Regions from separate parts of the Streptomyces sp. NPDC029151 genome, predicted to be linked through region 4. Evidence: riboswitches for the same ligand, from Rfam matches in the RefSeq annotation. Region 4 holds a riboswitch; each other region holds the start of a gene.
What was found. Region 4 has a riboswitch for cyclic di-AMP ahead of ACZ4VF_RS19170 (transglycosylase SLT domain-containing protein). Riboswitches for the same ligand answer to the same signal wherever they lie in the genome.
Positions count from the first base shown of each region.

Region 1: another riboswitch for cyclic di-AMP. It lies ahead of ACZ4VF_RS22755 (transglycosylase family protein); the one in region 4 lies ahead of ACZ4VF_RS19170 (transglycosylase SLT domain-containing protein).
Region 2: another riboswitch for cyclic di-AMP. It lies ahead of ACZ4VF_RS27195 (M23 family metallopeptidase); the one in region 4 lies ahead of ACZ4VF_RS19170 (transglycosylase SLT domain-containing protein).
Region 3: another riboswitch for cyclic di-AMP. It lies ahead of ACZ4VF_RS18330 (C40 family peptidase); the one in region 4 lies ahead of ACZ4VF_RS19170 (transglycosylase SLT domain-containing protein).

Region 1 is NZ_JBVHWQ010000006.1:94,282-101,686, reverse strand. Features, by position in the region: gene ACZ4VF_RS22770 (nucleoside triphosphate pyrophosphohydrolase) at 1-82, shown strand, start outside; gene ACZ4VF_RS22765 (cytochrome P450 family protein) at 286-1,557, shown strand; gene ACZ4VF_RS22760 (transglycosylase family protein) at 1,725-2,804, shown strand; cyclic di-AMP (ydaO/yuaA leader) riboswitch at 2,989-3,164, shown strand; gene ACZ4VF_RS22755 (transglycosylase family protein) at 3,169-3,882, shown strand; gene eno (phosphopyruvate hydratase) at 4,219-5,514, shown strand; gene ACZ4VF_RS22745 (FtsB family cell division protein) at 5,618-6,094, shown strand; gene ACZ4VF_RS22740 (DUF501 domain-containing protein) at 6,142-6,678, shown strand; gene ACZ4VF_RS22735 (Ppx/GppA phosphatase family protein) at 6,675-7,405, shown strand, end outside.
Region 2 is NZ_JBVHWQ010000008.1:19,114-26,518, forward strand. Features, by position in the region: gene lhgO (L-2-hydroxyglutarate oxidase) at 1-378, shown strand, start outside; gene trmB (tRNA (guanosine(46)-N7)-methyltransferase TrmB) at 418-1,254, shown strand; gene ACZ4VF_RS27185 (PrsW family intramembrane metalloprotease) at 1,297-2,619, shown strand; gene ACZ4VF_RS27190 (aldo/keto reductase) at 2,629-3,573, opposite strand; gene ACZ4VF_RS27195 (M23 family metallopeptidase) at 3,644-4,681, opposite strand; cyclic di-AMP (ydaO/yuaA leader) riboswitch at 4,691-4,857, opposite strand; gene ACZ4VF_RS27200 (PP2C family protein-serine/threonine phosphatase) at 4,981-6,285, opposite strand; tRNA gene ACZ4VF_RS27205 (tRNA-Met) at 6,410-6,483, shown strand; gene ACZ4VF_RS27210 (dihydrofolate reductase family protein) at 6,581-7,405, opposite strand, start outside.
Region 3 is NZ_JBVHWQ010000004.1:401,916-409,320, reverse strand. Features, by position in the region: gene ACZ4VF_RS18340 (C40 family peptidase) at 1-533, opposite strand, end outside; gene ACZ4VF_RS18335 (hypothetical protein) at 936-1,289, shown strand; gene ACZ4VF_RS18330 (C40 family peptidase) at 1,309-2,664, opposite strand; cyclic di-AMP (ydaO/yuaA leader) riboswitch at 2,675-2,843, opposite strand; gene pcrA (DNA helicase PcrA) at 3,106-5,595, shown strand; gene ACZ4VF_RS18320 (M23 family metallopeptidase) at 5,636-7,132, opposite strand.
Region 4 is NZ_JBVHWQ010000004.1:571,525-578,929, forward strand. Features, by position in the region: gene ACZ4VF_RS19160 (LolA family protein) at 1-345, opposite strand, end outside; gene ACZ4VF_RS19165 (polyprenyl synthetase family protein) at 768-1,778, opposite strand; cyclic di-AMP (ydaO/yuaA leader) riboswitch at 2,302-2,481, shown strand; gene ACZ4VF_RS19170 (transglycosylase SLT domain-containing protein) at 2,487-2,972, shown strand; gene ACZ4VF_RS19175 (HAD family hydrolase) at 3,194-4,012, opposite strand; gene fahA (fumarylacetoacetase) at 4,292-5,509, shown strand; gene ACZ4VF_RS19185 (M56 family metallopeptidase) at 5,750-6,688, shown strand; gene ACZ4VF_RS19190 (GntR family transcriptional regulator) at 6,904-7,405, shown strand, end outside.

The DNA of each region.
Region 1 (7,405 bases), on a different contig from region 4:
CGTCGACCCGGAGGCGGCCCTGCGGGCGGCGGCGCGGGCGTACCGGGACGCGATACGGGCCGCTGAGGGGCTGTCAGGTTAGTACCGCTGCTCCGGCGGGCGGGTGCGAGGCGTGGGAGCCGGCGCGACAGCCGAGTCGCGGGAGCCGAGACGTGCGCTGCCGGCCGCGGTCCGCCGCTCACCGGCCGCGGCGCAGCGGGTCGGGGAGATGCTGGAGCGGGCGGCCGTGGCCCGTGCGCGGAGGCCTGGACGCGGTGGGGCCGCCCGGCCGGATACCGTCGAGGAGTGACCGAGCAGCACAGCCCCGACCAGTCCGCGCCCGCCCTCTTCACCTGGGAGTTCGCGGCCGACCCCTACCCGGCGTACGCCTGGCTGCGCGAGCACGCCCCCGTGCACCGGACGCGGTTGCCGAGCGGGGTCGAGGCCTGGCTGGTCACCCGGTACGCCGATGCCCGGCAGGCCCTGGCCGACCAGCGGCTGAGCAAGAACCCGGCGCATCACGACGAGCCCGCGCACGCCAAGGGCAAGACGGGCATCCCGGGCGAGCGCAAGGCCGAGCTGATGACACACCTGCTGAACATCGACCCGCCGGACCACACCCGGCTCAGGAAGCTCGTCAGCAAGGCGTTCACCCCGCGCCGGGTCGCCGAGTTCGCCCCCCGGGTGCAGGAACTGACCGACCACCTCATCGACCGGTTCGCCAAGACGGGGTCCGCCGACCTCATCCACGACTTCGCCTTCCCGCTGCCCATCTACGCCATCTGCGACCTGCTCGGCGTCCCGCGCGAGGACCAGGACGACTTCCGGGACTGGGCGGGCATGATGATCCGGCACGGCGGAGGCCCCCGGGGCGGGGTCGCCCGGTCGGTGAAGAAGATGCGCGGCTACCTCGCCGAGCTGATCCACCGGAAGCGGGAGGCGCTGCCCGCCGCGCCCACGCCCGGCGAGGACCTGATCTCCGGCCTCATCCGCGCCTCCGACCACGGCGAGCACCTCACCGAGAACGAGGCCGCCGCCATGGCCTTCATCCTGCTGTTCGCCGGCTTCGAGACGACCGTCAACCTCATCGGCAACGGAACCTACGCCCTGCTCACCCACCCCGACCAGCGCGCGCGGCTCCAGACCTCCCTGGCCCGCGGCGAACGGGACCTGCTGGAGACGGGAGTCGAGGAACTCCTGCGCTTCGACGGCCCGGTGGAGCTGGCCACCTGGCGGTTCGCCACCGAGCCGCTCACCATCGGCGGGCAGGACATCGCGCCGGGCGACCCGGTGCTCGTCGTCCTCGCCGCCGCCGACCGGGACCCGGAGCGGTTCGCCGAGCCGGACGTGCTGGACCTCGGCCGCCGTGACAACCAGCACCTCGGTTACGGCCACGGCATCCACTACTGCCTGGGCGCGCCGCTCGCCCGCCTGGAGGGCCAGACCGCGCTCGCCACCCTGCTCACCCGCCTGCCGGACCTGCGCCTCGCCGCCGATCCGGCCGAGCTGCGCTGGCGCGGCGGACTCATCATGCGCGGCCTGCGCACCCTGCCCGTCGAGTTCACGCCCACGGCCTGACCACAGGCCCTCCAGAGGAAAAGAACGACGTTCAACTCTGTGATCTTCACGTGATCTGCGCGGCATGAACTTGTGACAAGTGATCGTCTGCCTATACGTTCACCCATCAGCGCGGCGACCCGCTCCGTCCGCCGCGTCGGCCCTGCTGTCGCTCGAAAGGCTTCTGCATGCTCTCCGGGAACGGTCGACACCGTCGCCCCCGCCAGGCCCCTGCCCTCCTCGTCGCGGCCGGAGTGACCGGCTCCGCCATCGCCATCCCGCTCCTCGGCGCGGCGAGCGCCAGCGCGGCCGACGGCGGCACGTGGGACAAGGTGGCCGAGTGCGAGAGCGGCGGCTCCTGGAGCGCCGACCCCGGCAACGGCTACTACGGCGGCCTCCAGATCTCCCAGGAGGACTGGAACGCGTACGGCGGCGGCCAGTACGCGGCCAGCCCCGACCAGGCCAGCCGCAACCAGCAGATCGCCGTCGCCGAGAAGATCCTCGCCGACAAGGGCACCGCCCCGTGGGCCACCTGCGCCCTGCTGTCCGGCCTGACGACCGACTCGGGTTCCGTGGACGTCGACACGGGTGTCGGCGGCTCCGGCGACAAGAGCGGTTCGGGCGGGACGTCCGGATCGACCGAGAAGTCCGACACCTCCGGAACTTCCGGCACTTCGGGGTCCTCCGACGGCTCCGGTGCGTCCGGTTCGCCGGATTCGCCGTCCTCCACCGGTGCCGGCCCCGACGCCAACTCCGGCTCCGGCGCCGGATCGTCCACGGATCCGGCGACCACGCCGACCGGCAAGCCGGGCAAGCACGCCGGTGCGGACGCCGACTCCGCGGGGACCAACACCCCCAAGTCCGACAAGTCCGCCTCGCCGGGCGCCGGTGGCTCCAGCGCGCCCGGTGACGGCTCCGCCCCCGCCACCCCGGAGGCGGGCGTCGAGAACGACCCGCAGCGGGCCGCCGGTTCCTGGAGCCTGGTCGACACCGGGGCGCTCGGCGGCGGACGTCACCGCGGGGCGAGTGCGGACGAAAGCGTGACAAACGGTCAGGACGACACCGTGTCGGGCCGGCACGCGTCCCGCGGGACGGACACGTACACCGTCCGCCAGGGCGACTCCCTCGTCTCCATCGCCGACTCCCTCGACGTCGACGGCGGGTGGCGCGCGCTCTACGCGGACAACAAGAAGGCCATCGGGTCCGACCCGGATCACATCGCCGCCGGTCAGACGCTGGACGTCGCGGGTGAAACGGACGCGAACTAGGCGGAGTTGACGCCCCATTTGACGCCGTAATGTCCGGTTTGGCGAAAGTGTGGGATGAGTCTCAGAAGCCCTGATCGTCTTTGAAATTCCGCGCGGCGCGTGTCTACGGTCGAGGCCGCTCGTCACCACGAGCCCCGGCGGTCGCAACGCCGAATCCTGCCAGCGGCCCACCCGGGAACAGTCGTCGCGTCAAGCGCCGTAGGCAGGAGCGGGGGACCCAAGGTAGGCGCCGGGACCAGCAGTTGAGGCTGGGACCGGCTGGGGGTGAAGCCGCGACTTCCGCGCAAGCGGGAGCGCGGCCGGGCAACTCAACCGGCCCGAACCCGACAGCTCACCTCGCAGGCGTCGGTGAGGGGATCGATCCATGCTGTTTACCGGCAAGGGCAAGCACCGTCGTCCGTCCAAGGCCACCCGGGCCATCGCGCTCGCCGGTGTCACCGGCGCGGCCGTCGCCGCCCCGCTGATGGCGGCCGGCAACGCCTCCGCCGCCACCACCGCCGAGTGGGACAAGGTCGCCCAGTGCGAGTCCGGCGGCAACTGGTCCATCAACACCGGCAACGGGTACTACGGCGGTCTGCAGTTCTCCGCCTCCACCTGGTCCGCGTACGGCGGCACGCAGTACGCCGCCACCGCCGACCAGGCCTCCAAGTCGCAGCAGATCTCGGTCGCCGAGAAGGTGCTGGCCGCGCAGGGCAAGGGCGCCTGGCCGGTATGCGGCACGGGCCTGTCCGGTACCCCGTACAACGGCTCCGCCCCGAGCGCCCCCTCGACCTCGGGCGGCACCGGCGGCTCGGGCAGCGGCACCGGCTCCGCCGCCACCCGCTCCACCGACCAGCAGTCCACCACCCGCTCCACCACCCGGACCGCCCCGTCGACGGAGAAGACCGTCACCACCCCGACCGGCAAGAAGGTCAAGAAGGGCGACGGCGAGTACAAGGTCGTCACGGGTGACACCCTCGGTGCCATCGCCGCGAAGAACGGCGTCAAGGGCGGCTGGCAGAAGCTGTTCGAGCTGAACAAGGACATCGTCCAGGACGCCAACCTCATCTACCCGGGCCAGCAGCTGCACCTGAAGTAAGAGGAGCGGCCGGCGGACCCCCGCGGCCCTCCCCGGGCGGGTCCCCCGGGCCCGCCCGGCCCCCTGAGACCCCGTGCGGGCCACCCCCCGTCCCCACGGGCCCCCCGCCCCGGTGCGTGTTCCCCCGTACGCACCGGGGCGGGTTTTTTTCTGCCCGGGAGCACCGAGCTCCCCGAAGCCCTTTGTTTGGCGCAGAAACAAAAGGTACGGTCGGCATGTCCACGGGACGGTCGGTCGGTGGCCGACGCCCCCGGGACGGTTAGGCTCTAGTCGCAAGGCACAGCCGTAAGGCACCCAGCCCGCACTTCCAGCGTCACATCCAAGAAGGAGATGCTCGTGCCGTCCATCGACGTCGTCGTAGCCCGGGAAATCCTGGACTCCCGAGGCAACCCCACGGTCGAGGTCGAGGTCGGCCTCGACGACGGCAGCACGGGTCGTGCCGCCGTCCCGTCCGGCGCCTCGACCGGCGCCTTCGAGGCCATCGAGCTGCGCGACGGTGACCCCAACCGCTACCAGGGCAAGGGCGTCGAGAAGGCCGTCCTCGCCGTGATCGAGCAGATCGGCCCGGAGCTGGTCGGCTACGACGCCACCGAGCAGCGCCTGATCGACCAGGCCATGTTCGACCTGGACGCCACCGACAACAAGGGCTCCCTCGGCGCCAACGCCATCCTCGGCGTCTCGCTCGCCGTCGCCCACGCCGCCTCCGAGGCCAGCGACCTGCCCCTCTTCCGCTACCTGGGCGGCCCGAACGCGCACCTGCTGCCGGTGCCGATGATGAACATCCTGAACGGCGGCTCGCACGCCGACTCCAACGTGGACATCCAGGAGTTCATGATCGCCCCGATCGGCGCGGAGTCCTTCTCCGAGGCCCTGCGCTGGGGCACCGAGGTCTACCACACGCTGAAGAAGGTCCTGAAGAACAAGGGCCTGTCCACCGGCCTCGGCGACGAGGGCGGCTTCGCCCCGAACCTCGGCTCCAACCGCGAGGCGCTCGACCTCATCCTGGAGGCGATCAAGGAGGCCGGCTACGCCCCCGGCGAGCAGATCGCGCTCGCCCTCGACGTCGCCGCGTCCGAGTTCTACAAGGACGGCTCCTACCTCTTCGAGGGCAAGGAGCGCACGGCCGCCGAGATGACCGAGTACTACGCCGAGCTGGTCGAGGCGTACCCCCTGGTCTCCATCGAGGACCCGCTGTTCGAGGACGACTGGGAGGGCTGGAAGACCATCACCGACAAGCTCGGTGACAAGGTCCAGCTCGTCGGTGACGACCTGTTCGTCACCAACCCCGAGCGCCTGGCCCGCGGCATCGAGGAGGGCGCCGCCAACGCCCTGCTGGTCAAGGTCAACCAGATCGGCTCGCTGACCGAGACGCTGGACGCCGTCGAGCTGGCCCAGCGCAACGGCTTCAAGTGCATGATGTCCCACCGCTCCGGCGAGACCGAGGACGTCACCATCGCCGACCTGGCCGTCGCCACCAACTGCGGCCAGATCAAGACCGGCGCCCCGGCCCGCTCCGAGCGCGTCGCCAAGTACAACCAGCTGCTGCGCATCGAGGAGATCCTCGACGACGCCGCGGTCTACGCCGGCCGCAGCGCGTTCCCGCGCTTCCGCGGCGCGGTCTCCAAGGGCTGAGCCAACCTGGCGTAAGGCCTAGCCAGTCGTACGTACGTCCCCGCACCCGGTCCCGTACCGTGTCCGGGGACGTACGCGCGTGTGTGAACGGGAGGCGGGGAAGATGGCAGTGAAGGACCGTGACCGGTTCTCCACCGCGACCAGGCTGCGGCTGCTCGGCGAGCAGACGGCCGCCCGGGTCTACCGCTCCCAGACGAAGCGGCAGGCCCGCCGCTCCCGGCTCACCGGCCGCGCGGCCCTGCTCGCGCTGGTGCTCTGCTCCCTGATCGTCGCCCTCGCCTACCCGATGCGGCAGTACGTCTCCCAGCGCGCGGAGATCGCCGACCTCCGGCGGCAGCGGGAGCAGGCGCGCGAGCGCGTCGAGCAGCTGCGCGACCTGAAGGCGCGCTGGCAGGACGACGCCTACGCCGAGCAGCAGATCCGCCGCCGGCTGCACTACGTGAGGCCCGGCGAGACCGGGTACGTGGTCATCGACCCGGGCGCGGCCAAGCAGTCCCGCGCCGACCTCGGGGCCGCCCACCGGCCCTGGTACGCGAACGTCTGGGACGGCGTCGACAAGTCCGACGCCTCCGACCAGTGAGCCGGCGACACGGCCGGTACGACCAGAAAGCCACTCTGAAAGCAGTCATGGAAACGCCTCCGCCGCCCACTCCGCGCACCGAGCCCACCGACGCGGACGTAGAGGCCTTCAAGCAGCAGCTGGGCCGCCCGCCGCGGGGCCTGAGGGCCATCGCGCACCGCTGCCCGTGCGGTCAGCCGGACGTCGTGGAGACGGCACCCCGCCTGCCCGACGGCACGCCCTTCCCGACGCTGTACTACCTGACGTGCCCGAAGGCGTCCTCCGCCATCGGCACGCTCGAGGCGAACGGCGTGATGAAGGAGATGACCGAGCGGCTGCAGAGCGACCCCGAGCTGGCCGCCGCCTACCGGGCCGCGCACGAGGACTACGTCCGGCGCCGGGACGAGATCGAGGTCCTCCAGGGCTTCCCGAGCGCCGGCGGCATGCCGGACCGGGTCAAGTGCCTGCACGTGCTCGTCGCCCACTCGCTGGCCGCCGGCCCCGGGGTGAACCCGCTCGGCGACGAGGCCCTGGCGATGCTGCCGGAGTGGTGGCGCAAGGGCGCGTGCGTGACGTCCGACGAGACCGAGGGGGAGCAGAGGTGACCCGCGTCGCCGCCGTCGACTGCGGCACCAACTCCATCCGCCTGCTGGTCGCCGACGCCGACCCGGAGACGGGCGAACTGACGGAGCTGGACCGCCGGATGACCATCGTGCGGCTCGGCCAGGGCGTCGACCGCACCGGCCGGCTCGCCCCCGAGGCGCTGGAGCGCACCTTCGCGGCCTGCCGCGAGTACGCGGCCGTCGTCAAGGAGTACGGCGCCGAGCGGCTCCGCTTCGTCGCCACCTCCGCCTCCCGCGACGCCGAGAACCGGGACGACTTCGTCCGGGGCGTGCTGGACATCCTCGGGGTCGAGCCGGAGGTCATCACCGGCGACCAGGAGGCCGAGTTCTCCTTCACCGGCGCCACGAGGGAACTCGCCGGCCGCGCCGACCTGACCCGCCCCTACCTGGTCGTGGACATCGGCGGCGGCTCCACGGAGTTCGTCGTCGGCGACGACCACGTGCGCGCCGTCCGGTCGGTGGACGTCGGCTGCGTGCGGATGACCGAGCGGCACCTGGTGCACGAGGGCCGGGTGAGCGACCCGCCCACCGAGGAGCAGATCGCCGCCGTACGGGCCGACATCGAGGCCGCCCTGGACCTCGCCGAGCGGACGGTCCCGCTGCGCGAGGCGCACACCCTGGTGGGCCTGGCCGGATCCGTCACCACGGTGTCCGCGATCGCCCAGGAGCTGCCCGCCTACGACTCCGCGCGCATCCACCACTCCCGGAT
Region 2 (7,405 bases), on a different contig from region 4:
GAGGGGTACGGCTGGGGGGTCGTACGGCCCCGGGAGCTGGCCGGGACGCTGGCGTGGCCGGGGTCCTGGGCGATCGCCCGGCGGCACTGGCGGTACGGGGCGGGGGAGCTGCGGCGGTCGGTGTCCAGGGGGGCGTTCCTGGAGGCCGTGCGCAGACTGCTGCCCGGGGTGGAGGCCGGGGACCTGGTACCGGCCCCCGCCGGGGTGCGGGCGCAGGCGGTGCTGCGGGACGGCACGCTGGTCGACGACTTCCTCATCCGTGAGGGGGCGCGGGCGGTGCACGTGCTCAACGCGCCGTCCCCGGCGGCCACGGCGTCCCTGCCGATCGGGAGGGAGGTCGGGCGCCGGGTGCTGGAGATGCTCGGGGACCTCGGCTGAGCGGGTTCCCGCGGAGAGCGCCGTAAAATCTGTCGTACTGTGTCTGACTTTCTCAACGCCCCCGAAGCCGCCTCCGCGGCCCCCCACGCTCCCGGTGCCCCCGTCCGGCACACCCGGGCCAAGGGGGAGCCGCGCTTTCCGGACGGGCCCAAGGCGGATCCCGCCGGGTCGCACTTCGAGCGGCGGATCCGCAGCTTCCAGCCGCGCCGGAGCCGGGTGACGGCCGGGCAGGCCGACGCGCTGCAGCGGCTGTGGCCGCAGTGGGGGCTGGACATCGACGGACAGCGGGTGATCGACCTCGCCGAGCTGTTCGGCAACGACCGTCCCGTGGTGCTGGAGATCGGGTTCGGGATGGGCGAGGCCACCGCGCAGATGGCCGCGGGGGACCCGGACACCAACATCCTCGCCGTCGACGTGCACACCCCCGGCCAGGGAAACCTGCTGGGCCTCGCCGAGCGGAACGGCCTGTCCAACGTCCGGGTCGCCAACGGCGACGCGATCATCCTGCTCCGGGAGATGCTCGGCCCGGACGCGCTGGACGGGCTGCGCGTCTACTTCCCCGACCCCTGGCCGAAGAAGCGGCACCACAAGCGGCGGCTCATCCAGCCCGAGTTCCTCACGCTCGCCGCGACCCGGCTGAGGCCCGGTGCGATCCTGCACTGCGCGACCGACTGGGAGCCGTACGCCGAGCAGATGCTGGACGTGCTCACCGCCCATCCCGATTTCGAGAACACCCGGCCGGACGGCGGTTTCTCCCCGCGTCCCGCGTTCCGTCCGCTGACCCGTTTCGAGGGGCAGGGACTGGACAAGGGTCATGTGGTGAACGACCTGCTGTTCCGGCGCGTACCGCACAGGACCGCCGAGCAGGACCGCTGATCCGCTCCAGCCCCCCGTACCGTCCCCGTTAGGGTCGATGCCGTGGCCACCAGTCCTCCGTTTCCGACGCGTCCCCCGACCCCCGGCGACGGCGTGCTCCGCCACCCGCACTGGTGGCAGCGCAGGTGGGTGCGGTACGGGGCGCTGAGCAGCCTGCTGGCGCTGTCCGGGCTGGTCATCCTCGCCCTGGTACGGCGGCAGACCGGCACCGAGGGCTTCCTCGTCGGGCTCGGTCTGGCCGTGCTGCCCGTGCCCTGGCTGACAGCCGCCTTCCGGTGGCTGGACCGGGTGGATCCGGGCCCCTGGCGGAACCTGGTCTTCTCCTTCGCCTGGGGTGCCTGTGCGGCGGCTCTCATAGCCATCGTGGCCAACAGCTTCGCGACCAAGTGGATAGCCACCTCCACCGCGGACCCGGCGAGCGCCGACACGCTGGGCGCCACCGTGATAGCCCCGATCGTGGAGGAGTCCGCGAAGGCCGCCGCCGTGCTGCTGGTCTTCCTCTTCCGCCGGCGCGACTTCACCGGGATCGTGGACGGCGTGGTGATAGCGGGCGTCACCGCCACCGGGTTCGCGTTCACCGAGAACATCCTCTACCTCGGTACGGCCTTCGGGACCGACCAGCTCACCGGCGACCGCGGCATCGCCTCCGTCACCGCCGCCACCTTCTTCGTGCGCATCGTGATGTCCCCGTTCGCGCACCCCCTCTTCACCGTCCTCACCGGCATCGGCTTCGGCTTCGCCGCGCTGTCCGCCGAGCGGCAGCACGTGCGGCGGGGCCTGCTGCCGGTCTGCGGGCTGCTGCTCGCGATGGGCATGCACGCCTTGTGGAACAGCTCCTCCACCTTCGGCGAGTACGGCTTCCTCGCCGTCTACGGCGCCTTCATGGTGCCCGCGTTCGGGCTGCTCACCTGGCTCGCGATCCGGACCCGGCAGCGGGAGCTGCGGACCGTGCGGGCGGAGCTGTCGGCCTATGTGCCGGCCGGCTGGCTGGGGCCGGCCGAGCCGTTCGCGCTCGGGTCGATGCGGGCGCGGCGCATGGCCCGCGACTACGCCCGGCACCACCACGGGCGCCCGGCGGCGCGGGAGGTCGCGCGGTACGAGGGCTACGCCACCTCGCTCGCGTTCCTCCGGCACCGGGGGCGCAAGGGCAGGTCCGGCGCCGACTTCGTCGTCCGGGAGCGGGAGCTGCTGGACGAGCTGTGGAAGCGCCGGCACCTGGCCGGGCCGGCTCTGGAGTACGCGGCGCGCGCGGCGGTGCCGGTGCGGCCGGTGTACGCGGGGCCGGTGCCCTACGGATACGGGTACGGGTACGGGTACGGCCGTCCGGCGGCTCCGTACCCCGCGTACAACCCCTACCGGTCGTAGCCCCCGGACTTACGCCGACGCCTCCGTCAGCTTGGCCACCTCGGCCTCCGTCAGCTCCAGCTCGGCCACGCCGAGCAGTGCCGGAAGCTGTTCCACCGTGCGCGCCGAGGCGATGGGGGCGGTGACCGTCGGCTGGGCGGCGAGCCAGGCCAGGGCGACCGTGGCGACCGGGGCCTCGTGGGCCGCGGCGACCTCGTCCAGGGCCGTCAGGACCTTCTGGCCGCGCTCGGAGTCGGCGTACTCCTGGGCCCGGCCGGCGCGGGCGCTGTCCACGGTCGTGCCGGGCCGGTACTTGCCGGTGAGGAAGCCCGCGGCGAGGGCGAAGTACGGGACCGCGGCGAGGCCCTCCTGGGCCGCGAGGTCCTGCAGCGGTCCCTCGTAGGTGTCGCGGGAGACCAGGTTGTAGTGGGGCTGGAGGGCGACGTAGCGGGCGAGGCCCTCGCGGTCGGAGAAGTCGAGGGAGGCCTTCAGGCGCTCGGCGCCGATGTTGGAGGCGGCGATGTGCCGGACCTTCCCGGCCTTCACCAGCTCGTCCAGCGCGCCGATGATCTCCTCGACCGGCACCTCCGGCTGGTCGAAGTGGGTGTAGTAGAGGTCGATGTGGTCGGTGCCCAGGCGGCGCAGGGAGGCGTCGGCGGCGGCCTTGATGTTGGCGGCGGACAGCCCCTGGTACTCGGGGTGCTGGCTGACCTTGGTGGCGATCACGACGTCGGAGCGGTTGCCGCGGGCCTTGACCCACTTGCCGATGATCGTCTCGGACTCGCCGCCCTGGTTGCCCTCGATCCAGGCGGAGTAGGCGTCGGCGGTGTCGATGAAGTTGCCGCCGGCCGCCCGGTAGGCGTCCAGGACGGCGAAGGAGGTCTCCTCGTCGGCGGTCCAGCCGAAGACGTTGCCGCCCAGGGAGAGCGGGAAGACCTCGAGGTCGGAACGGCCGAGTGTGCGTAGTGACGTCATACGTCATGTCAACGCCGGCGGCGGATGATCGCATTCCGCCACCGGCGCCGGATTTCGGCGGAGAGGTCGCTCAGGGGGTGAGGCCCTTGCCGCGCAGCCACGCCATCGGGTCGATGCCGGTGGGCTGGCCGCCGGGGTGGACCTCCAGGTGCAGGTGCGGGCCGGTGACGTTGCCGGTGGCGCCGACCCGGCCGATGACCTCGCCGGTGGAGACCTTCTGGCCGGCCTTGACGCTGATCGAGGACTGGTGGCAGAACCACAGCTCGGTGCCGTCGTCCAGGGTGAGGATCGTGCGGTAGCCGTAGGCGCCGGCCCAGCCCGCCTCCGTGATCGTGCCGCTGTGGACCGCCTTGATCAGGGTGCCGGTGGGGGCGGCGAAGTCCAGGCCGGTGTGGTGGCCTGAGGACCACATCGAACCGGCCTGGCCGAAGGTCGAGGTGATCGTGTACGAGGAGGTCGGCAGCGTGTACTGCTCGGCCAGCTTGGCCAGCCGCTCCTGCTCGGCCTTCTTCGCGGCGGCGGCCTCCGCCTTCTCCTTGGCCGCGGCGGCCTTGGCGGCGGCCTGCTTCTCGGCCTTGGCGGCGGCGTCGGCGGCCTGCTTCTCGGCGGTGGCGAGGGCGAGGGCGGTGGCCTTGCTCTCGGCCTGGCCCTGCTGCTGCTCGGCCTGGGCCATGATCCGGTTGCGCAGGGCCTCGCCCGCGTCGGTGCTGTCCTCGCCGTCGGCGGTGGTCACGCCGACGCTGCTCAGCGCGGTGGTGCCGGCTTCGGTGGCCTGGGTGCCGGCGGAGCCGTCGTCGAAGAGGGAGCCGACGGAGGGCAGGTCGGGCAGGGAGATGGAGACCGGCGGCTTGCCGGTGTTGGCGCTGGCCATGCCGCCCGCGCCGACCGCGGCGATGACGCCGACGCCGAGGACGGTGGAGCTGCGCGCGAAGCCGCCGCGCTGCTTGGCGACACGGTGCCGGCCGCGGACCGGGGCGACGGATTCCGCGGTGGGGTTCCACTCCTCCCACGGGCCCTCTTCGGCGCGGTGGGCGACGTAGGCGAACGTCTCATCGTCGCGCTGCGCCGGTATGAACGGGGCTTCGGGGACAGGCCGGTTGGACGCCACGCGGGCGTGCTCCTTTCCTTCCTCCGCCTACCGGGTTAGCTGACGGGTTCGGAGCAGGAAGGTCTCCTACGCGCGTATACCGGTCGTGAACTCCGTGAGTTCACGGTGGCATCCGCGTGATTCACCCCAGAATGGTGGTTCCCCGGCTCCCTTGCGGGATTCGGCGCGTGCGCACGGAGCCGCCTCTTGTGACGGCTGGGACGACCGCGCTGCGTTATCGAACGTTAATAGACCCGACAGTCACTTTCCAAGCCGTTCGACTTGATCATTAAGGTCTGCAACGGCGGATCTATCACCCATTACCCCGTCAAACCGGGCGAGTTGACCCGGTTTCGGCAGCATTCAGGAGTCACTTCGGGTTTTGATGGTGACTCAGATGTTATGCGCACGGCGCTCACCCACTCACCGTCGGTGACGTCCCGCAGGGGACGCCGTACGGCGAGCAGTGCCATGTCGTCGGTCATGCCGCCGCCGGAGTGCCGTCGCACCTCCGCCGCGAGCCGTTCGAGCAGCGCGGCCGGGCCGGGGAAGGTGCGCCCGGCGAGCCGCCGTTCGGGGTCGTAGAAGCGGCCGTGGGCGTCCCGGGCCTCGGACAGGCCGTCGGTGTACAGGAGCAGGGTGGCACCGCCGGGGAAGCCGGCCTCGGCGGCCCGGTCCGGCCACCGGCCCAGCCCCGCCATGCCGAGCGGCAGCGCGGGCTCGCCCGGGACCAGGACGTGCAGGGTGCCGTCGGCGTGCAGCAGCAGCGGCGGCGGGTGGCCGCGGTTGACGATCCGTACGACACCGTCGCCGTGCGGGAGTTCGGCGAGGACCGCCGTGGTGAACCCCTCGAAGGCGTCGATCCCGTCGCGCCGGGTGCCCTCGCGGGCCAGCGCCCGCTCCAGCCGCCCGGCCACCTCCTCCAGCGTCGCCTCCTGCTCGGCCGCCTCCCGGAACGCGCCGATCACCACGGCGACGGCGGCGACCGCGCCCATGCCCTTGCCGCGCACGTCCCCGACGACCAGGCGGACGCCGTGCGGGGTGTCCTGCACCGCGTACAGGTCGCCGCCGATGAACGCGTCCTGCCGTGCCGCCTCGTACCGGGCGGCGATCTCGAAGCCGCCGATCCGGGCGTCGGGGTCCGGCAGGACGGCCCGCTGGGCGGCCTCGGCGATCTCCCGGGCCGAGGCGAGCCTCCGGTCGCCGCGGCGGACGACCCGGTTGATGGCCACGGCCAGCAGGGCGACGGTGGCCACGGTCACCACGTCGGTGAGGGTGCCCACGGCCGGATGGGCCCCCGCGTCGGCGTGCACGGCGTAGGCGGCGGCGAGGGTGGCGAGACCGGTGAGCACGGTGGTGCGCAGTGAGGAGAGGGGCGCGGCGATCAGCGGGGCCGCGGTGAAGAACGGGACGGGGGTGAACTGCTGCGGGGTGAGCAGGCCGTACCCGATCCCGCAGGCGATCAGGAGGGCGGGCAGGGCGCGGGCCTGCGCACGCGGGCTCGGCCGGCGGCGGGCCCGCACCGGCACCGGCCCGCCGCCGAGGCCCGGGGCGGGCACGGGGTCACCGGGGAACCGGCCTCCCGCCCTGGCGTACGGGCTCTCCTCCACCTTTCCAGGGCGCACCGCGTGTCTCCCACATGTCCGACGTGCCTCCAGGTTTCCGGGCCCCGGAGCGGGCGGCTACCGCTGTGGACCGAAAGGGGTGTGCGAGCGGCCCCGCGGATGACGTACACTGGAGTCACAACGACGCGGGGTGGAGCAGCTCGGTAGCTCGCTGGGCTCATAACCCAGAGGTCGCAGGTTCAAATCCTGTCCCCGCTACTGAAGGCTCAGGGCCCGGAATCCCCAGGATTCCGGGCCCTGAGTCGTTCCTGGCCCCCGGCGCCCACAACGCGGCCGGTCGCGGGCGCCCAGGCGCTCACAGCAGGTGGGCGTTCGGCGCCTTGGCGAGATCCTCCAGCTCGGCGAGCACGACCACCTGCGCGCCCGCGGCGGTGAGCACGCCCGTGCCGTCGGCCGAGGCGACGAACGTGTCGGGTTCGCGCCAGGCGGTGACCACCCGGCGCACCCCCGCCCGCAGGATCAGCTCGGCACACGGCGCCGGACGCGACGCACGGCGGGCGCACGGCTCCAGGCTGCTGTACACGGTGGCGCCGGCCAGCCGGGGCTCGCCCGGACCGATCTTGGCGAGGGCCGCCTCCTCCGCGTGGACCGCGGGATCGGCGCCCTCGCGCGAGTGCCCGCGGGCCAGCTCCGTACCGTCGGCGGCGACCACGACCGCGCCGACGCTGAACGCCGTCTCCGAGGGCGGGCACAGCGCGGCGAGCTCGCAGGCGGTGCGCAGCCAGTGGCGGTCGGCGGCGGTGGACAGCGGGCCGGCGCCGGGGGCGGTGGGCACGTACCGCATGAGGACGACGTCCTCGATCCGGCGGGTGTCGAGCAGGCGCAGGCGTCCGGCCTGGTAGCCGCCGGGTCCGAACAGGCGCGGGGCCGCCGGGTCCCCGACGAACAGCGGGGCGAGCACCAGCTGCAGCTCGTCGGCGAGGCCCTGGTGCAGGAGCTGGGTGTGGACCGTTCCGCCGCCCTCGACCATCAGGCGCCCGACGCCGCGCTCGTCGTGCAGATGTTCCAGCAGGGCCCGCCAGTCGAGGGCGGGGCCGAGCGGGACGACGTCCGCGGTGCGCCCCAGGAGGCGGGCGGCCCGCTCGGCGCCCCGGTCGGTGCTGTAGACGAGCTTCTCGCC
Region 3 (7,405 bases), 170 kb from region 4:
TCCGCCTGCCGGGACCGCAGCGACCTCAGTTCGATGCGCGCGGCACCGCGCAACCGCTCGATCTCCCGCAGCTGCCGGCGCACCCGTGAGACCGCGGCGGCCTGCCGGTCACCGGCCCGCTCGGCGAACGCGGCGCCGTCCAGGTACCGGTCCGGGTCACTGGAGAGGGCGAGTTGCCAGGCCGGGTCGATGCCGCCGTCCCGGTACTGCGCCGCCGCGAACGAACCCAGCACCTCCCTGGCCGAGTCGAGCTTCGTCCGCTCGCGGGCCGTCTCGTCCTGGAGCGTGGTCAGCCGCCGCTGGGCCGCGTCCGCCTTCTCCTTCGTCCCGTTGTACTTCTCCGTGGCGGCCTCGGCCTCCCGGTACAGCGTGTCCACCTTGGCCTTCACCTGCGCCGGCGTCGGCTGCGGCTCGGCGTGCCCCGTCCCGTCGAAGGCCGTCGCGGCGGCCGCGCCCGCCAGGGCGAGCGTGGCGGCCGTCCGGGCCGTATGACCGCTGAGCGGGCGCTGCGGGGGCTTGCGGTGGGATGCCACCTGGACCGTCACGTCCTTCCGTACGTCTCCTGCGACCGAGCGGTCGGTACGCTCCGCGGCGGCCCGCACAGGGGGAGCGGGCCGCCGCGGGGCCTTTCTCGGCGGTGGTGGCCGACTGCCGCCGCCGGTCCGGCGGCGGTGGGGAGAGCCGGTCACCTGGGGGAGGACGGTAGGCCGGAGAGTGACGGCTTGGTAACGGACTGTACGGAACTGGTGCGGACGGACCGTGAAGTGACCGGATGTGTCCGCGTCCGCGGGCGGCAGTCGTCGCCTTTACAGAGCGTGGTGACCGAAGGGCGGAAAGTGGGACTGCCGTGGGTCGTGGGGTGCTATGGGGCGGATATATGCAATATTCCGGCCCGATGGAGGAGGGCCGGTGGCTCACGGTTAGGCTCCGGCCCCATGGACGCACTCATCCATCTCTTCGTCGGCCTGCACATCATCGGTATCGCCGCGCTGCTCGGCGGTTTCCTCACCCAGGTGAAGGCGATGGGCCAGGGCGCGGCCCGGTTCGTGCCCGGGATGCTGCACGGCGCACTGACCATGCTGGTCACCGGCGTGGCCCTCGTCGGACTCGACCAGGCCGACGACCACCACGTCAACAACATCAAGATCGGCGTGAAGCTGGCGCTGCTGATCGTGATCCTCGGCCTGGTCTACGTGAAGCGCGACGAGGAACGGATCGACAAGGGCCTCTTCGGGCTGGTCGGCCTGCTCACCACGGCCAACGTCTTCATCGCCGTCCTCTGGGCCTGATCCCCGGCGCGCCCCCGTCTCAGCCCGGCCGCACCACGCTGTGGACGGCCGGCTCGCCGGTGCCCGACACCGGCTCCTCGCGGACGTACGCGCCCGGCCTGGGTGCGTGGATCATCATGCCGTCGCCCGTGCAGAGCCCGACATGGCGGGCGTCGTCGTGGAAGAAGACGAGGTCACCGGGGCGGGCGTCGGCCGGCGCGACCGGTGTCCCGGCGCCGGCCTGCTCGCGGACGGTGCGCGGCAGCGTGACGCCGGCCGACTTCCAGGCGGCCTGGGTGAGGCCCGAGCAGTCGTAGGAGTCCGGACCCGCCGCACCCCACACGCACGGCTTGCCGAGCTGGGCGCGGGCGAACGCGATGGCCTTCCTGGCCTTGGTCGCGTACGTCCCCGAGGGCGCGGCGGTGGCCTGGACGATGCGCTCGGACAGCAGCACGCGCGCGTGAGCGAGTTTCCTCTGCACGGCGGCCTTGGCCGCCTTGGGGCCGGAGTCGGTGTCCTGCGCGGTGGCGGGAGCGGAGGCCGCCGTCGCGGTGTGGGGGACGTGAGCGGCTTCGGCGGCCCGGGCGACGGTCCGGGCGGGCCGAGTGGGCGGGGCGGCCGGTACGGCGTCGGGGGAGGCGGTGAGGGCGCCGGCTCCCACGGGCGCGAGGGGGGCCGTGTCCGGCACGGGCGGGGCGGCGGGCGTGGCGCGGACGGGCGGCGTGAGAGCCGTACCCCCGGTGCGCGTGGTTCCGCCGGCGAGCGCGGTCCCCGCGGGCGTGGCCCCTCCCGCCGTGGCGCGGCCGTCCTCGTCCCGGCCCGTGCCCCGCTGGGCCGGGATCATGCCGCGCAGGCTGGGAATGGCGCGGTGCTGGGCGCGCCGGGCTACCTCGTCCCGGAGCCGCTGAAGACTGTCAGCGCCCCCAGGGCGGGGAACATCGGCCCCGGCCGCCCCGACGCCCTCCGCGGTCCGGTCGCCCCGCGCACCCCGCCCGGCCCGGCGCTCGGCCCGCTCGGTCCCGCGCCCTGCCGACTCGGCCTGCTCGGTCCACCCGGTCCCGCGCTCGGTCCGTTCGGCACGTCCCTTCCCCCGCTCACCCGGTCCGGTCCCGCGCTCCGCGCGTGCGGCCCCCCGGTCCGACCGTCCGCCCCACTCCCGGCCCGCGGCGGACGCCTCGGCCGCCGACTCCGCTCTGCGGTAGAGGTCCTCGATCTTGCGCTCGACCTCCTCCGGGCTCGGCCTGCCGTCACCGGCCGCCGGCGCGGCTTCGGCGGTCTGGGGCAGGACGGCCACGGAGGCGAGGGCGGCGGTGGCGAGGGCGGGGCCCGCGAGGGCGGGGGTGCGGATGCCCGCTCCCGGGGTTCCGCCGGGGCGCGGCTTGCGGTGCGACGCCAAGGGAGGCGACTCCTTCCCGTGCTGCCGCCTACCGGGTTAGCTGTCGGGTTCGGGCGGGATGCTCGGAAGGGTTGCCCTACGGCGTCGTCCCGGTGGGAGTCGGCCGATTCACCCCAGGATCGGTGGGTCCCCGGCTCCGGGCACCGTGCGGGGCGCGCCGGACTCGGCGGAGGCCGCGCGGCCCGGCGAGGTTCGCCGGAGAGGGGTCGTGCGGCCTGACGGCAACCTAGCCAACTCGTGTGTCTTCTGTGAAGGTTGGTGCGAGGTATGTCCGATACATTTCCGTGACCTTGGGGCGGTTTCATGTGTCCGTGACCGGGCGCTTCCCGTGCGTGAGCAGGGGAAAGGCGTCGCAGGGGCGAAGACGGACGCTTCGGCGAAGGCGGCGGGTTCCGGGGACGGCGACCGGTTGTCGGTGGGGCGCCCTAGACTCGGAGAGCGATGAGCAGCCTCTTTGACGACAGCTTCCTGGCGGACCTCCAGGCCCCTCGCGGGCGCGAGGAGGAGCCCCCGCCGCCGCCCGAGGACGATCACACTCCGGAGCAGGTTCCGGACGATCTGTTCGGTGGGAAGTTCGACGTGCCACCGGACCGGGACGCGTACTACCGCGACGGAGCCCCCCGCCCCGTGCTCGACCCGGCGGCACTCCTGGAGGGGCTCAACGAGAACCAGCGCGCCGCGGTCGTGCACGCCGGCTCCCCGCTGCTCATCGTCGCCGGCGCCGGCTCCGGCAAGACCCGGGTGCTGACCCACCGCATCGCGTACCTGCTCGCGGAGCGGAACGCCCATCCGGGCCAGATCCTCGCGATCACCTTCACCAACAAGGCCGCGGGCGAGATGAAGGAGCGTGTCGAGCAGCTCGTCGGCCCGCGCGCGAACGCGATGTGGGTGATGACCTTCCACAGCGCGTGCGTGCGCATCCTGCGCCGGGAGAGCAAGAAGCTCGGCTTCACCTCGTCCTTCTCGATCTACGACGCCGCCGACAGCAAGCGCCTGATGGCCCTGGTCTGCCGCGACCTGGACCTCGACCCCAAGCGCTTCCCGCCCAAGTCGTTCAGCGCCAAGATCAGCAACCTGAAGAACGAGCTGATCGACGAGGAGGACTTCGCCGCCCAGGCCACGGACGGCTTCGAGAAGACCCTCGCCCAGGCCTACGCCATGTACCAGTCGCGGCTGCGCGAGGCGAACGCGCTGGACTTCGACGACCTGATCATGACGACGGTCAACCTGCTGCGCGCCTTCCCGGACGTCGCCGAGCACTACCGCCGCCGCTTCCGGCACGTCCTGGTGGACGAGTACCAGGACACCAACCACGCCCAGTACGCGCTCGTGCGTGAGCTCGTCGGCACCGGCGAGCGCGCCGCGGAGGACGCCGACACCCCGCCCGGCGAGTACGACGTTCTGCCCGCCGAACTCTGCGTCGTGGGTGACGCGGACCAGTCGATCTACGCCTTCCGGGGCGCGACGATCCGCAACATCCTCCAGTTCGAGGAGGACTACCCGGACGCGACGACGATCCTGCTGGAGCAGAACTACCGCTCCACGCAGACCATCCTGTCCGCCGCCAACGCGGTCATCGAGCGCAACGAGTCCCGCCGCCCGAAGAACCTGTGGACCAACGCCGGCCAGGGCGCCCGGATCACCGGGTACGTCGCCGACACCGAGCACGACGAGGCCCAGTTCGTCGCCGAGGAGATAGACCGGCTGGTCGACGCGGGCGACGCGCGCGCGGGAGACGTCGCCGTCTTCTACCGCACCAACGCCCAGTCCCGTGTCTTCGAAGAGGTCTTCATCCGCGTCGGCCTGCCCTACAAGGTCGTCGGCGGGGTCCGCTTCTACGAGCGCAAGGAGGTCCGGGACGTCCTGGCCTACCTGCGCGTCCTCGCCAACCCGGAGGACTCGGTGCCGCTGCGCCGCATCCTCAACGTGCCCAAGCGGGGCATCGGCGAGCGCGCGGAGGCGATGATCGACGCCCTCTCCCAGCGCGAGAAGATCAGCTTCCCGCAGGCCCTGAAGCGGGTGGACGAGGCGTACGGCATGGCCGCGCGCTCCACCAACGCGGTGAAGCGGTTCAACACCCTGATGGAGGACCTGCGCACCATCGTGGAGTCCGGCGCGGGTCCGGCGACCGTCCTGGAGGCGGTCCTCGAACGCACCGGCTACCTGGCCGAGCTGCAGGCCTCCACCGACCCGCAGGACGAGACCCGCATCGAGAACCTCCAGGAACTCGCCGCCGTGGCCCTGGAGTTCGAGCAGGAGCGCGGTGAGGACGAGCAGAGCACGCTCGCCGACTTCCTGGAGCAGGTCGCGCTGGTCGCCGACTCCGACCAGATCCCCGACGAGGAGGACGGCGACGGCGTCATCACCCTGATGACCCTGCACACCGCGAAGGGCCTGGAGTTCCCGGTCGTGTTCCTGACCGGCATGGAGGACGGCGTCTTCCCGCACATGCGCGCCCTCGGCCAGACCAAGGAGCTGGAGGAGGAGCGGCGCCTGGCGTACGTCGGCATCACGCGTGCGCGGGAGCGGCTGTACCTCACGCGGTCGGCGATGCGCAGCGCCTGGGGCCAGCCGTCGTACAACCCGCCCTCCCGTTTCCTGGAGGAGATCCCGCCCACCCATGTGGAGTGGAAGCGGACGGGGGCGGCGGCGCCGGTGTCGTCCGGGCCGGCGTCCGGGATCGCGGCCTCGCTGTCCTCGACGCGGTCGCGTTCCTCGGCGTCCGGCGCGTCCGGGTTCGCCACGCGGCGCACGGCGGAGAAGCCGGTGGTCGGGCTGGCCGTCGGCGACCGGGTCACCCACGACCAGTTCGGGCTCGGCACGGTCGTCGCGGTGAAGGGCACGGGCGCCAACGCGGAGGCGACGATCGACTTCGGCGACGCCAAGCCGAAGCGGCTGCTGCTGCGGTACGCGCCGGTGGAGAAGCTGTAGCAGACCGGAAGGGCCCCGCTGGAGAGCGGGGCCCGGCGGCTCAGGTGGGGTCCAGCCCGTGGCTCCGCAGCCACGGCAGCGGGTCTATGGCCGCCCCGCCCGCGGGCCGTACCTCGAAGTGCAGGTGCGGGCCGGTGGAGTTGCCGGAGTTGCCGGAGTAGGCGATCGGCTCGCCCGCCTTGACGGTCGAACCGGAGGCGACGCGGTAGCTGGACAGGTGGCAGTACCAGGTCTCCGTGCCGTCCTTCGCCGTGAGGATCAGCATGTTGCCGTAGGCGCTGTTCCACTTCGTGGTGACCGTGCCGTCGGTGGCGGCCATCACCGTGGTGCCGTAGGAGACGGGGAAGTCGATGCCGGTGTGCACCGACATCCAGTTGATGCCCGCCTGGCCGAAGTAGGCGCTCAGTCCGTGCTGCGCGACCGGCAGCGCGAACTTGGGGCGCAGCCGCTCCTTGAGCGCGGCTTCCGCGGCCGCCTTCTTCTTCTCCAGCTCCTGCTGTGCCTTGAGGTCGATCCGCTCCTGGGTGCGGCTCGCCCGGTCGGCGAAGTCGGTGGCGCCGGCGGAGAGCGTCTTGAGCTGGCTGTCCAGCTTGCTGTTGGCGACCGACGGCTTGACCGGCTGTGCGTCCGCCGCGCTGGTGGAGGTGTCCTTGGAGTCGTCGGCGAGCGCGCCGACCGAGGCGGCGGCGATCCCGGCGACCCCCATGACACAGGCCGACGGTACGGCGACGGTCAGCAGCGCGGAGCGTTTGGCGGGCGTACGGCGCCGGGAGCGCGCCCCGCTGCGCGAGCCCGCGCGGGTCGCGGGCGCCGGGCTGATCTCCTCCTGGCCGTCCAGCAGGCCGGTCACGGGCAGTTCGCCGGTGGAGTCCGGTTCGCCCTCGTCGGCGGGGTGGTGGTCGCCGAAGTCGGCGTCCTCGTACGGCATCTGCTCGAACGGGGCCGGCGCGTCACCGACCGCCTCGAACGTCGCGGTGGGCAACTGGTCGAACGGTTCACCGGTCCGCTCCGGCTGCGCCGGCACGGTGTGCCCGGCGGAGTTCCACTGCGTGGCGTCGTACGCGCCCGTGTCGAAGGACTGGGTGCCCCACTCCCACTGCTGGGTGGCGTCGGCGCCGCCGGACCCGTCGGACTGGAGCCAGGAGTTGGCGTCCCACTGGCCGCTGACGTCGTTCCCGGCGGACTGCGCGGGGAGGGACCAGGCGGTGCTGTCGTAGACGCCGGAGTCGTAGGCGGCGTGGTGCTGGGCCGCGTACGCGTCGTAGGCCGGGGTCTGGACGGTTCCGGTGTGCCACTGCGTGGTGTCGTAGGCGCCGGTGGGCTGTTCGTCGCCCGGGAGGCTGCCGAAGAGCGGGTCGGTGTGGAAGGCCGTGGTCCCCGTGGAACCGTCGGCAAAACCAGTGGCGTCGTAACCGCCGTACGTGGTGAGGTCGTCGTAAGGGACTTCCTGTGCCCCGTACGCCGCGTAGTGCGGGGTGGAGGCGTCGGAAGCCGGGGCCGGGGTGGTCGTGCTCCCCGACGGGTGACGGTCGTTCACCAACTTCTCTTTCGCCTCGACAACAGGGGCTGCCAGAGCAGTGCGGCGACTGTACCCGGCGGTACCTGGGCGCGACAATCTTCGGCCGGTTTCGTGTGGGCCGGAAACGGGCATTCGGCTGTGTTTCGGCGGGTCCCGGACCGGACCTTGGCCTTGCGTTCGAAAAATGTTCGACGTTTGGCGGCAATATGGCCGCTGTGTGACGACTGTGCCGAGTCTGTGCCCTCCCACGGGGGCGACCCCGCTGTCGTTACCCGCGGATCCCCGCCGGAG
Region 4 (7,405 bases):
CGGGTCGGCCGAGGAACCGTCACCGGAGCCGCCCCGGCCCCCGCCGGAGAGCAGGCCGTCCTCCAGGCCGCCGAGGTCGGGCAGGCCAAGGTCGGTGCTGACCTTCACGGTGCCGGACAGCTGCTGCACGTCCGACTTGGCGATCTTCTCGATGAGCTGCTGTGCGCTGATCTTCGGCAGGTCGGGGTCACCGGAGTCGGCGAGCGCCGGGACCAGCCCGATCGTGACCGCCGCCACCCCCACCACGGCCACCGGAACGGCGTACCGGGCGGCCTTGCGCCGGCCGGAGCGCGACGCCTCGTCCTGCGCGGCGCCCACTGCGTCGTCGGATTCGTACGGTGCCATGTGTGCCTTACCTCCGTCGTCGGCGGCGGCTGCCCTCACGCTGGTCCGCTGGTTCACTGGTCCACCCTGAGCCGCCATTCTCACCCGAATCGGTGAGGAGTGGTGATTTCCGTGGTGTCCATCTGACCAAATCGGCCGTGAGGAGGCGTCAGCCCACGGAGGCAACTCCGGGTCCACCTGCGGTATGACACACGGCGCCGAACTCTCCACCCGACCCGTAGGGGTCGCGCGGGACACCGGCGCCCGTAGGCGTGGCCGGGCCGGTGAGGCGGCACGGTCGGGCCGGTGAGGCGGCACGGTCGGGCCGGTGGGGCGGCGTGGTCGGGCCGGTGGGCCGGCACGGTCGGCCGGCATGGCCAGCCGACTCGTTCGGCCGACTCGATCAGCCGGCGTGATCGCCGGCGTTGGCTGGCCGACTCGGGTCAGCCGGCGCGGTGCACGACCGCGTCGCACAGCTCCGTCAGGGCCGCCTTGGCGTCGCACTCGGGCAGCGGGGCGAGCGCGGCCCGCGCCTCCTCCGCGTACCGGACGGTGTCCCGGCGTGCCTGCTCCAGCGCGGGGTGCGCGCGCAGCGCGACCAGCGCCTCCGCGTGCCGGGCGTCGTCGCTGAGGTCGGAGTCGAGCAGCTCGCACAGCGCGATGTCCTCGGGCAGGCCCAGCCGGGCGGCCCGCTCGCGCAGTCGGAGCACCGGCAGGGTCGCGATGCCCTCGCGCAGGTCGGTGCCCGGGGTCTTGCCGGACTCGTGGGAGTCGGAGGCGATGTCCAGGACGTCGTCGGCGAGCTGGAAGGCCACCCCGAGCCGTTCCCCGTACTGGGTGAGCACGTCGACGACCCGCTCGCCGGCGCCGGACATCATCGCGCCGAACCGGCACGAGACCGCCACCAGGGAGCCCGTCTTGCCGCCGAGCACGTCCAGGTAGTGCTCGACCGGGTCACGGCCGTCGGAGGGGCCCGCGGTCTCCAGGATCTGACCGGTGACCAGCCGTTCGAACGCCAGCGCCTGCACCCGGACCGCCTCGGGGCCGAGGTCGGCGAGGATCTGGGAGGCACGGGCGAAGAGGAAGTCACCGGTGAGGACGGCGACGGAGTTGCCCCAGCGGGTGTTGGCGCTGTCCACGCCGCGCCGTACGGCCGCCTCGTCCATGACGTCGTCGTGGTACAGCGTGGCCAGGTGGGTCAGTTCCACGACCACGGCCGACGGTACGACGCCCGGCGCGTAGGGGTCGCCGAACTGGGCGGCGAGCATCACGAGGAGTGGCCGGAAACGCTTCCCCCCGGCACGCACGAGGTGCTGCGCGGCCTCCGTGATGAACGGGACCTCGCTCTTGGTGGCTTCGAGCAAGCCTTCCTCGACAGCCGTCAATCCGGCCTGGACATCGGCTTCCAGAGCCTGGTCCCGCACGCTCAGCCCGAACGGCCCGACGACGGTCACGAGGGGTCTCCTGTCTGCTGGTGTCTGCTGGCGATTACACGGTTTGTCGATAGGTCGCTGCCCTCACTCAAGTCAGCGTATCCGGTCCTGTTTCGATCACCGATAGCGCCCACCGGTCCACCCCGGGCGGCATCGGACCACGACCGGCATGGCCTTGATCACATAGTAAGAACGGACATTTATTGACTTAACAGCAATACGGGCACTGTTTCGCAACCTCTCCACACCGCCCTCTCCGCCACCTTAGGGGCGAATCCCCCTATTCCCCCATGCCCGATTTGAAGCGATTTGCCATTTCGTGAATTGGGTCACGCGCCCCGCATGCCCGAGCCGCACCCCACAGCCCCCGCGACCCCTTGCCGCACAAGCGAGTTGAGGCTTGGCAATCGCAAAGGATCAAGCACCCCATACGGCGTCGATCAAGGTCAAATCGCACGTTGTATGAATCCGGTACTTGTTCCCGACATGTGCTCTCGCATACGTTCCGGGCCGTCGGGCGGACGCCGAATCCTGCCGCCGCCCGCATAACCCATCGACGAACTCATTCGTACGGCAGGAGCGGGGGACCCCAGGTAACTCGCCGGGCCGGTCGGCACACGCCGTACCGGTACGGCTCGGGGTGAAGCCGTGCCTCTCCAGGGCGCGGCCGGGCACCTCCTCGCCCGAACCCGACAGCTCACCTCGCAGGCGCCGGAGAGGAACACCCCCATGCCCGCTGCCGTTCAGCACCGCCGCACCCGGAACAGCCGCCTCGTCCGCGCCCTCGCCGCCGCCGGCACCGGCGTCGCCGTCCTCGCCCTGCCGCTCATCGGCGCGACCAGCGCCTCCGCGGCTCCCAGCACCTCCACGACGGCCACCACCCCCGCCGGATACCCCGACAACCTGGACGGCTGGATCCGCGAGTCGCTCGCGATCATGGCCGAGAAGCACATCCCGGGCACCTACAACGGCATCTACCGCAACATCATCCGCGAGTCCTCGGGCAACCCGGCGGCCATCAACCTCTGGGACTCCAACGCCGCCAAGGGCATCCCGTCCAAGGGCCTGCTCCAGGTCATCGACCCCACCTTCAACGCGTACCACGTCGCCGGAACCTCGTTCAACATCTACGACCCGGTCGCGAACATCACCGCCGCCTGCAACTACGCGGCCGCGCGGTACGGGTCGATCGACAACGTCTTCGGCGCGTACTGACCGGCTCCGGCCGGCCGCCGCATCCTTCTCTGCCGATATGCCGGTCGGTCGGCGTCACGGTCGGGCATCGCGGTCGGTCATCGCGGTCGACCGGCCGTCGCCGCCGGCCCGTCGTCACCGTCGGCCGATCGTTACGGCCGGCCCGTCGTCACAGCCGGTCGTCACGGCCGGCCCGTCGTCACCGTCGGCCGGTCGTCACGGCCGGTCGTCACGGCCGGTCGTCACGGCCGGTCGGCCGGGAAGAGTCCTTCGAGGACGACGGCGATCCCGTCGTCCTCGTTCGACAAGGTGACCTCGTCTGCCACCGCCTTCAGTTCGGGGTGGGCGTTGGCCATCGCGACACCGCGCCCGGCCCAGTCGAACATCGGGATGTCGTTGGGCATGTCGCCGAAGGCGAGGGCCCGGTCGGCAGCCACCCCGAGCCGCTCGGCGGCCAGTGCCAGCCCGGTCGCCTTCGTCACCCCCCTCGGCTGCAGCTCCACGGTCCCCGGACCCGACATGGTGACCGTCGCCAGCGAACCCACCGCCGAGCGGGCCACCGCCGCCAGCTCGTCGTCGGACAGGGAGGCGTGCCGCAGCAGCACCTTGCTGATGGGCTCACGCCACAGATCGTCCCGCCGGCCGACGGCTACCGCGGGCAGCGTCGGATGGGGCATCCGGTAGCCGGGCTCGATGAGCGTGAGCCCGTCCACGCCGTCCTGGTCGACCGCCGCGTAGACCTGCCCCACCTCCGCCTCGATCTTGCCGAGCGCGGTCTCGGCCAGCTCCCGGTCCAGCCGGACCGACCACAGCAGACGGTGTGACCCGGCGTCGTAGACCTGCGCCCCCTGTCCGCACACCGCGAGCCCCGTGCAGCCGAGGTCCGCCAGTAACGGCCGCACCCGCGGCGCCGGGCGGCCCGTCACCACCAGGTGCCGGGCGCCGGCCCGCACGACCCGCGCGAGCGCGGCGAGCGACCGGTCGGAGACGGTGTCGTCGCCACGCAGCAACGTTCCGTCCAGGTCAGTGGCGATCAGCGCATATGCCGGGGAGGGTGCCATGATCAGAGAATACGGACACGGTTCCCCGCCGACTCACCTGTCTTTCCCCGCACTTACCCGCCGTACGGCCCCAAAGGGCGTTCGCGGACGCCGGGATGAGCACGTGCCTCCGGCACATGCGCCGGCCGGGACAGGCCGGTGCACCGCGACGGCCGCGCGCGGTGAACACCTCTCCGGAGTGCGTCACTGCCCAAGACATGCGAGTCGGCCGTAACGTGTGGCCCGATCACATGGAACGCCACGCCGTGCATGGCCCGGATGAGAGTGAGGCAGCACCCCATGCCCCCCTTCGACGTCCCCGAGGGCGACCCCTTCGGTCCGCACAACCTTCCCTATGGCGTGTTCTCGCCCTCCGGCAGCACGGAGCGGAGGATCGGCGTCCGGCTCGGGAACCACGTCCTCGACGCGGGCGCCACGGCCGCGGCGCTCGGCTCGCCCCACCAGGCGCTGCTCGCCCGGCCCACCCTCAACCCGCTGCTCGCCGCCGGCCGCTCCACCTGGTCGGACGTACGGCGCGCCGTCACCTCCTGGATCACGGACCCGGCACACCGCGAGACCGTCGAGCCGCTGTTCCACCCCCTGTCCGAGGTGACCCTGCACCTGCCGTTCGAGGTCGCGGACTACGTCGACTTCTACGCCTCGGAGAACCACGCCCGCAACGTCGGCCAGATCTTCCGCCCGGACGCCGAGGACTCCCTCACCCCCAACTGGAAGCACCTGCCGATCGGCTACCACGGCCGCTCCGGCACGGTCGTCGTCTCGGGCACCGACGTCGTACGGCCGTCCGGGCAGCGCAAGGGCCCCGGCGACCCCTCGCCCGTCTTCGGCCCGTCGATCCGGCTGGACATCGAGGCCGAGGTCGGCTTCGTCGTGGGCGTGCCCTCCCGACTGGGCAACCCGGTCGCGCTCGGCGACTTCCGGGAGCACGTGTTCGGGCTGTGCCTGCTGAACGACTGGTCCGCGCGGGACGTCCAGGCCTGGGAGTACGTCCCCCTCGGCCCGTTCCTCGGCAAGTCCTTCGCCACCTCCGTGTCGGCGTGGATCACCCCGCTCGAAGCGCTGGAGCACGCGCGCGTGGCACCCCCGGAGCGCACGCACCCGCTGCTGCCCTACCTGGACGACTCGGCGCCCGGCACCGAGCCCGGCGGCTACGACCTCCGCATCTCCGTCGCGATCAACGGCCATGTGGTCTCCGAGCCCCCGTTCTCCACGATGTACTGGACCGCCGCGCAGCAACTCGCCCACATGACGGTCAACGGTGCCTCGCTGCGCACCGGCGACCTGTACGGCTCGGGCACGGTGAGCGGCCCGGACGAGAACCAGCGCGGCTCCCTGCTGGAGCTGACCTGGAACGGCCGCGATCCCCTCGACCTCCCCGACGGCAAGCGGACGTTCCTGGAGGACGGGGACGTGGTGACCCTGTCGGCCTGGGCTCCCGGCGCGGACGGGCGCCGGGTCGGACTGGGCGAGGTCAGCGGGCGGGTCGTGACGGGCTGACCCGCGGCCGGTGGTGCCGGGCCGGCGCCGGCCCGGCACGGGCACGCGCGCGTGGCGGTACGACAACCGTCCACGCGCGTGTGCCACGGTCCGGCCGTATCGCCGCCGACACCTGACTCGCAGCGCCCGTCTTCGTCATACTGACGGGGACACGCACCGCGCGTGAGCCGCCGTCGCGTGCCGCATGCCCGGCACCACCCACACCCGCACACCTCGCCGACCAGGAACCGGAGCCCCGGCATGACCGTCTGCCTGCTCCTGCTGAGCGTCGTAGCCCTCACGGCCGCCGTACCGGCACCGCGCGCGCTGACCCGTGCCGCGTGGCCCGAGCGGGAACCCGTGGTCGCGCTGTGGGTGTGGCAGTGCCTGGTCGCGACCGTGCTCCTGTGCTGCCTGACCGCGCTGGTGCTGGGCGCGGCGGCCGTCTTCCACACCGTCCGCGACCGCGTGTTCGCCCCCGCGCCGCCCGCGGTCACCGCGGCCTACGACCTGTCCACCGCGCCGCTGTGGGCGGCGGCGCTCACCGTGCTGCTGGCCTGCGGGGCGGCCTGGACGACGGCGATGCTGGCCCGGGAACTCGTCGAGGCCCGCCGCAGCCGGGGCCAGGCCCGCGCGCACCTGCGTGAGCGCGCCCCCGAACTGCCGGCCGGGCTCCCCGCGGCGCGCGGGCCGATGCTGGTGCTGGAGGACGAGTACCCGGACGCCTGGTGGATGCCGGGACACCCGCCCCAACTGGTCGTCACCACGGGAGCGCTGCACCGTCTCACCGACCTCCAGCTGGACGCTGTCCTCACCCACGAGCGCGGGCACGCCCGCGCCCACCACGACTGGCTGCTGCACCTGTCCACCGCCCTCGCCACGGGCTTCCCGCGGGTGCCGCTCTTCGCCCACTTCTGCGACCAGACGCACCGCCTGGTCGAACTGGCCGCCGACGACACGGCGTCCCGCCGCTGCGGGCACCTCACCACGGCCCTCGCCCTGATCGAGCTGAACCAGCACCGGGGCGTCCTGTCCTGCGACTCCAGCCGCCGCCTGCTGGGCGAGCGGGTCGACCGCCTGCTGGAGCCGCCGCCGCGGCTGCTGCTCCGGCACCGGGCACTGACGACGACGGTGGCCGCGCTGGTCCCCCTGCTGCCGCTGCTGATCACCTTCGCCCCGGGCCTGACAGCACTGTCCTGACGCATTGTCCTGACGCTGTCCTGACGGCTCCGTCCCGGCTCTGACGGCACTGCCCCGGGCTCTGCCCTGACGGCACTGTCCGACCAGTCCGGCGGGTGGCAGATCTTGCCCCAGTCCGTGAGAAAACCCAGCTCAGCGGCCCGGACCCGGTGGCCGTACATGGCGCAACACTTCTGCAACACGCCATTCCCTACCGCATAGGTATGGTTCCAGCCATGCCAGCCACCGACCGCCCCCGAGACCACGCCGGGCAGGGCGCCGCGAGCACCGTCGCCGCCCATCGCGCACGGCGTCGGCTGCGGGCGGACCGGGCCCGGCAGCTCGCCGACCTGCTGCGCCGCCAGATCCTCACCGGCGCCTTCGGGGACGGCGCGTTCCCCCACGAGTCCACTCTCGCCACCGACTACCGCACCTCCCGCAACACCGTCCGCCAGGCCCTTGACCTGCTCCGGGCGGAGGGCCTGGTGGACCGGCTGCCGGGAGTCGGCACCGTTGTCGTCGCCCGGAAGTACCCGCACGGGCTCGACCGTCTGATGGGCCTCGCGGAAACCCTCCGCGAACACGGCCGTGTCACCAACGAGGTCCGCACCATGGGCCCCGCCCCCGCACCCGTCCCCGTGGCCGAACGCCTCCGCGTTCCAGCGGGCGCCGACGTCCTCTACATCGAACGCCTGCGCCGCCTGAACGGCCTCCCGCTCTCTCTCGACCTCACCTACA